One region of the Glutamicibacter sp. NPDC090743 genome, then DNA from elsewhere that is predicted to be linked to it. Evidence: predicted binding sites of a transcription regulator. Region 1 holds the regulator's gene; each other region holds the start of a gene.
The links. The regulator LexA, encoded in region 1, represses DNA repair genes until DNA is damaged. The targets are predictions, from matches to a motif close to TCGAACANNTGTTCGA.
Positions count from the first base shown of each region.

Region 2: ACIQTS_RS09740 (DUF222 domain-containing protein) is a predicted target of LexA. The motif match lies at 1,161-1,176, and genes of this name have one in related genera.
Region 3: ACIQTS_RS17000 (LexA family protein) is a predicted target of LexA. The motif match lies at 1,333-1,348, and genes of this name have one in related genera.

Region 1 covers NZ_JBIVXE010000003.1:43,320-45,587, reverse strand. The annotation lists gene ACIQTS_RS06665 (glycoside hydrolase family 76 protein) at 1-469, shown strand, start outside; gene lexA (transcriptional repressor LexA) at 526-1,245, opposite strand; gene ACIQTS_RS06655 (LysM peptidoglycan-binding domain-containing protein) at 1,504-1,857, shown strand; gene ACIQTS_RS06650 (histidinol-phosphate transaminase) at 1,939-2,268, shown strand, end outside.
Region 2 covers NZ_JBIVXE010000004.1:209,912-212,179, forward strand. The annotation lists gene ACIQTS_RS09740 (DUF222 domain-containing protein) at 1-1,097, opposite strand, end outside; gene ACIQTS_RS09745 (biotin/lipoate A/B protein ligase family protein) at 1,269-2,268, shown strand, end outside.
Region 3 covers NZ_JBIVXE010000009.1:67,502-69,769, forward strand. The annotation lists gene ACIQTS_RS16995 (protein kinase family protein) at 10-1,293, opposite strand; gene ACIQTS_RS17000 (LexA family protein) at 1,424-1,795, shown strand; gene ACIQTS_RS17005 (Y-family DNA polymerase) at 1,777-2,268, shown strand, end outside.

The DNA.
Region 1 (2,268 bases):
GCGAGAGCTTCTCCAGTGGCTGGAAAAGAGTCTGTTCAGCGTGGAGCGAGGACTGTATCTGGACGGACTTCGGTTGACCACGCAGGGACACGCCGTGGAACCAGCGGTCTACACCTATAACCAGGGCCTGGTGCTCGGGGCATTGCTTGAGCTTGGCGAGCCTGCTGATCTGGCTCACGCTAAAGTACTGATCGATGCCACCACGAAATCGCTGTCAACTGCTGCCGGGGTCCTCTCGTTCAACAGCGGGGGAGACGGCAACCTGTTCGCGGGGATACTCTGCCGATATCTGGCCCTCGCCGGTAATGATGTCCGCTTGGAAGCCCGGAGCCGGGAGCAGGCCAGGAGGCTGGTCATGGCAACGGCGCGCCATCTGGCTGACCAGGAACCACGCCGGCTTTCGGCGGCAATCCAACGCTGGATGATCTTCTCGGCGGCCGCTCAATTCGAGTTGAACGCCGGCCAATAGCGGGTTAAACGAGAATTGCGCTGGTGCCAAGCACCAGCGCAATGACCGTACGTATTCTAGAGCGAGCGCATCACCGAGACGACGCGTCCCATGATCGTTGCGGCATCACCCAAAATTGGTTCGTAGCGCGAGTTCTGCGGAAGCAGCCAGGTATGCCCGTCACGCTGCCGGAAAGTCTTTACCGTGGCTTCTTCATCGAGCAGGGCAGCTACGATGTCGCCGTTGTCCGCCGTCTGCTGGCGGCGGACAACTACCCAGTCGCCATCGCAAATCGCAGCGTCAACCATTGAATCGCCGGAAACCTTGAGCATGAACAGTTCGCCGTGGCCTACGAGCTGACGAGGCAACGAGAAAACATCTTCGACGGACTGTTCGGCAAGGATCGGACCGCCGGCAGCGATACGGCCAACCAGGGGAACCATGGTGGTGTCAGCGGAAGTGCTCAATTCAATGATCTTGGCGTCTTCGCTGGCATCTGGCTCGACCGGCTTCGAAACTTCGGCCTTCTCGGCGTCTTCGGCCAGCTGCAGAGGCAGCAGGATTTCCATTGCGCGCGGACGGCGTGGATCTCGACGGATATAGCCGAGCTTTTCCAGCTGGCTCAGCTGGTGGGTGACGCTCGAAAGGCTCTTGAGCCCCACTGCGTCACCAATCTCACGCATCGATGGTGGATAACCGTTCTTGCCGATTGACCGCTGGATCGTCTCCAGGATCTTCTTTTGGCGAATCGTCAGCGAACGTGCATTCGATCGGGGAGTGCGTTGTGAAGCTGACATGAGATTTTGCCTTCCCTAGCAATCATTCGAAAGTTCGTAAGCCCAAACTGTCGGCGCTAGATGGTGAGATGTTTTCATTGCTCGTCTACTTCGAAATCTTAGTAGATAAGCGAGCTTCTTTCAAAGATTTGTTCGAAAACTTCTGGACAAGTTCCGCAAACCTCTGTTAGAACAGATATACGAGGTTCGAACAAGTTTTCGAATCTACGCTTTCGAATACAAATTCGCATCACTTGAATTTCTTGAGGAGACAAAGTCATGGCAACCGTCGCACTTGACTCAAATCAGACCCAGGCACCACTGAAGATCCGCATCAACCGTCGCGGATGGGCCGTGCTTGTAGGTATGCCCATTTTCGCACTCACCATCGCCGCAGCTTTCTTCATCTCCATGTTTGCCTCTGACGCGCATGCCGCAGCCGATACTCCTGTTGGAGTCGGAACCGTTGATGTCACCGTTATTCCAGGAGATACGCTGTGGAGCCTGGCCAGGGATTACGCCACCGGTTACGACGTGACCTCGGCAGTGGGCCACATCGCCGAACTCAATGCCCTGACCAGCAGCGAAATCCAGGTTGGCGAAACCCTCTCGATTCCGGTCCTTGCCGGCTAGCTTCTCCAGCCTGCTTCGAGTTTGTTACCTGCTGCCGTAGCGGATTCACCGGCAGGCGCGCTGCGCACGTAGACTTGATGCGTGAATGACCGCAGTGAACTTTTGAGTCAGCTGCCCTTGCGTGAGAATCTCCGCGGGCTATCCCCTTATGGCGCACCACAAATCGACGTGCCCATTCAGCTGAATGTCAACGAGAACACCCATCCGTTGCCACCGACAGTCGTCGACGCCATTGCCCAAGAGGTGGCCAAGGCGGCGGCAACGTTGAACCGGTATCCGGACCGCGAGTTCACCGAGCTTCGCGAACTCCTAGCCGATTACCTCGGCCACTCGCTCACCAAGGACAATATCTGGGCCGCTAACGGTTCCAATGAAATCCTGCAGCAAATCCTGCAAGCCTTTGGCGGCCCC
Region 2 (2,268 bases), on a different contig from region 1:
GGATCGGTCAGCACGCGCTGGAACGAAGGCGCATCCTTTGCCAACGCCAATGCGACCCCCAGTGGGATGGGGCCGTAGCCTTCCAGGTCAGCCACGGTCCTTGTGGGATCCGCCAGCATTTCCACCGCGGGAATCGTGATGGATACCCGTGGCTTGAGGGGCGTGCCTTCCCGGTCCGGCCAGCCGTTGAGGATGATGTCTGCAAAGGCGTCCGCTTCTATTTGCTCCCGGGTACGGGGATCCTGCGGATCGTTATGCTGATCAGCTAGCCACTTCACGGAGTTCTTGATGGAATGAATCACTGCGGCACTGTTGTAGTACTTGAGGGTGGACATGCCATTTTCGTTATCCCACAGCGTGAGCTTGCGATTCTTTTCAGACTTCTTGTACCTTTGTTCGGCGGCCTCCGGGCACATCCTGTCATGGAACCGGCGTGCGCGTTGGTATATCGCGTCATCAGACGCGGTCTTCGCCATGGGCAACAGCACGCGTTGCATCTGCATGATTTGTTCGGGGAGCAAGTCCTGCGAATACTTCACGATGTCATGCGCTGCCTTGGGCGTGATCTCTCCGGCAGCCAGAGCCGTGAGAGTTTCCTTGCAGGCGTAGCGAAGACCCTTGGCATAGAACATCCGCTTGAATACCATGCGGGGGGTCTCACGCAGCGCGACAGCCGCTTCTGCGATGAAGTTGGAGTTGATGACCTGGTCACTGCCGCGGTCAACGCCATAGTATTGAGCACTTTTCCGAGCCTCGCGTTCCTCCTCCTCGGTAGCGGTCCCCGCGGTGGCGATCATATCGGCAAATGATTCACTGACTTGTTCTACTGAATCGGCCAGCAGCACAGATGTCATTGCATCGAGGGTGCTCTGAATGCGTTGGATCTTCTTCAGCCGTTCGAGGGCGTCGTCGGGGCCATTGAGCGGGCCCGCGTCGTAGAGCTCATCTGCCAATTGCTTCAGCGGACCATGGAACAGGTGATGTTCGAGATGGTCGCTGAATAACGAATCCTTGTGGGATTCTGTGCGAGTGCCAGCTGGGGGCAACGGTAGACGATGTTCATCATCGTCGTCATGGATGAAATCGGGTATAGCCATAGTTAATTATCCTGCCGGCAACAGACAGTTTGGCCCGGAAATCCGAGGAATGTGGAAGTATTCTCGAATATTTATTCGATTATTATCCGGCGTCGAATGTTGCCACTGCGAACCACCGAATCCGGGGGCGCGTGGATTCGACTAGTGGGCAGCCGGGGATAGAATGAAACCATGAAGCATCATGGTGAATACAAGGTAGTCGGTGGCAAATTAGTCGTTGTAGATCTGGATACTTCCGATGGCGTGATCACCGAAGTGTCATTGAATGGCGACTTCTTCCTGGAACCAGATGATGCACTCGATGACTTGAATGATGCGCTACGCGGTTTGCCAGCGGACGCCAGCCACAGCACCATACGCAATGCGGTAACCGACAATCTGCGTGAAGGCGCAGTGATGTTCGGTTTTGACGAAGACGCCATCGCGCGCGTCGTCCGCCGCGCGCTGGGACACGCCACCAAGTGGGAAGACCACGAGTGGGAAGTCTTGGGCCCGGAGATCATTCCAATCACCGAGCAAGTGGCGCTGGATGAGGTGCTGACCCGGCAAATCGCCAAGGGGACCCGCAAGCCGACCATCCGCTTCTGGGACTGGAGCGAAGGCGCCGTCGTGATCGGCTCCTTCCAGTCGCTGAAGAACGAAGTGGACATGGAGCAAGCCGAAAAGCACGGCATCCAGGTGGTTCGCCGCATTTCCGGAGGCGGCGCGATGTTCATGGAAGCTGGCAACTGCATTACCTACTCGCTCTACGCTCCTGAATCCCTGGTGGACGGCATGAGCTTTGCCGATTCCTACCCGTACCTGGACGCCTGGGTGATGGAAGCGCTGGAAAGCATCGGCCTGGAAGCGTACTACAAGCCGCTGAACGACATCGCGACCCCTGCCGGCAAGATCGGCGGCGCAGCGCAAAAGCGCCTGGCCAACGGTGCGATGCTGCACCACGTCACGATGAGCTACGACATCGACGCGGAGAAGATGACCCAGGTGCTGCGCATTGGCCGGGAGAAGATCTCCGACAAGGGCATCACCTCAGCGGTCAAGCGTGTGGATCCGCTGAAGTCGCAGACAAAGCTGGATCGCATGGAGATCATCAACGTCATGATGGACACCTTCGCCAAGCGCACCGGGGCCAAGCCGGCGCAGCTGGATGCCGAATCCCGTCTGGCGGCGA
Region 3 (2,268 bases), on a different contig from region 1:
CTGGCTTGGTTAGGCTTCGTCTCCAGAACCAGAAATTGAATGGGCTGGAACATCAAGATTCTCTACATCCGCAATCAGTTCGGATACCGATGGATAGCGTTCTGATAGATTGTGCGCCACACATTTTTGAACAATACTGTCCACATCGTTACTACCAATGGCTATCGATTGACGTCCAGTGAAGATGAAGGAGAGAACATGGCCAATTGCGTAGATCTCGTTCAGAACACTGTAGTCTCGAAATTTATCCAGGGTCGGGTCAAGGATGGTCCCACGCATTTCCGTATGAGCACGGGTAAAGGTGGATTCTTGCTCTTTGACCAGGCCGAAGTCCGAGAGCTTGACCAAGACTGCACCGCTTTCGTACACCTTCATCAGAACATTTTGCAGGCTGATATCGCGATGCAATAGTTTTTGGCTATGGATGTAGCTCATACCGTAAAGGAACTGCAGGGCTATCCGTTTCCGGGTTGAAAAATGCAAGTTGTTGTTGCGTTGGGAGATGTACTGACGCAGCGTTGCATCACAATGTTCCATTCGATATTCGTTGCGTGATTCGTCGTACTTGTAGACCTCAAGAATGTAGGGGAAGCTGAGGTTCTTCATCACGTCGAATTCCTTGCGGAAACGGAGTAGGTCTCTTTCTTCCGCATCTCGGTTGGCCCTTTTAATGGCAAATTTGATGCCGTAATCAGGATCGACGTAGGAGTAGACATGAGCGTAGGAACCTTTGCCGATCATCTTAGGCTCGATGGGCTCTTGCTGTTTTTTAAGTTCGACCAAAGCATTCTCCGTAAAAACAGGTTCATACTTGATGATTTCGATCGGTTCGAAACCTTCCGGGACAGCACTGCCACCACTGTAGGAGAGCCAAGGCCTGCAACGCTCAATGGCGTTCTGGTATGCGGCATGCAAAGTGATGTCTACTCCTGCACGCTTTAGGGTATAGAGGTCATTCTTTAGGTCCTTCAATAAATCGAGCATGGCTCTGCTGTTATCAGCCCAGTAATGACCGGTTGTTTCTGCGCGTCCGTTGATCGCATCAAAATGCTGATTCAGCTCCTCATGAAGCACGGCAAACATATGCTCCCGTCGGGAGCCTTTATAAAGACGCACGAACTCTGGAGAGTCAGCTCGTTCCTCATACTTTGTCTCAATATCCTGCAGCATGAACTTGATAGATTCCGTGGTCACCAGCGCCCCATTTCTTGTCGATGTTCTCCAAGCTTGCCAGAGGGAGCCGACATTCCAGTGGCTAAACAGCGATCCGATAAGCGGCATACGGTAACGCACGGCCCTTACTTGTCGACGTTCTCCCCTACACTCAAGAGTTAGAATATATGTACTAAGATTAGGTGATGTAATGAAGATTGATCGAATACAAGTTTGTGAGCTAGCGCCCCCGCCGCAACGGGTGGTCGCTATGGCTCTGGACCGTGTCCCGGCGGGCTACCCTTCGCCAGCCCAGGACTATTCCGATACGAAGATTGATCTCTCCGAGATGCTGCTCCGGGATCAGGTCTCGACGTTCATTGTTCGGGTGTCTGGTGAGTCGATGCGGGGCGCAGGGATCAGTGATGGGGATGAGCTGATCGTGGACCGCTCCGTGCAGCCACGCGATGGGCACGTGGTGATTGCCGTGATCGACGGGGAGATGACCGTCAAACGTCTCTCTACCGGCCCTGCCGGAGTGGTGTTGAAAGCGGAAAACCCGGACTACCCTGATCTGCGCGTGGCGGAACTATCGGATTTTAGGATTTGGGGTGTGGCCACCACATGCCTCCATCACCTCTAGACTCCCCCGACCCGTCACAGCGGGGCGAATACATCGCTCACGTTGATGTGAACAGCTTCTATGTCTCCTGCGAACGGGTCTTTGACCCGAAGCTCGAAGCCCGCCCGGTGATCGTGCTGTCCAATAACGACGGCTGCGCGGTCGCACGCAGCAGCGAAGCCAAAACCTTAGGCATTGAGATGGGTGCGCCGTGGTTCAAGCTCGCGGCCGACGCTGACCGCCTCGGGCTGGTTGCGAAGTCCTCTAATTACGAGCTGTACGGGGAAATGTCAGCCCGCGTGATGAAACTGCTGGGCCGCTTTTCGGCTTGGGTGGAGGTCTATTCCATTGACGAGGCGTTCCTGGGCGTGTCCGGCACCCTGGATGAGCTGCAAGCCCTGGGAGAGCAGATCAAGGCTGAGGTGCTCCGGCTGACCGGGTTGCCCGTCTGCGTGGGGATCGCCAAGTCCAAGACGCTGGCGAAAATGGCGAAC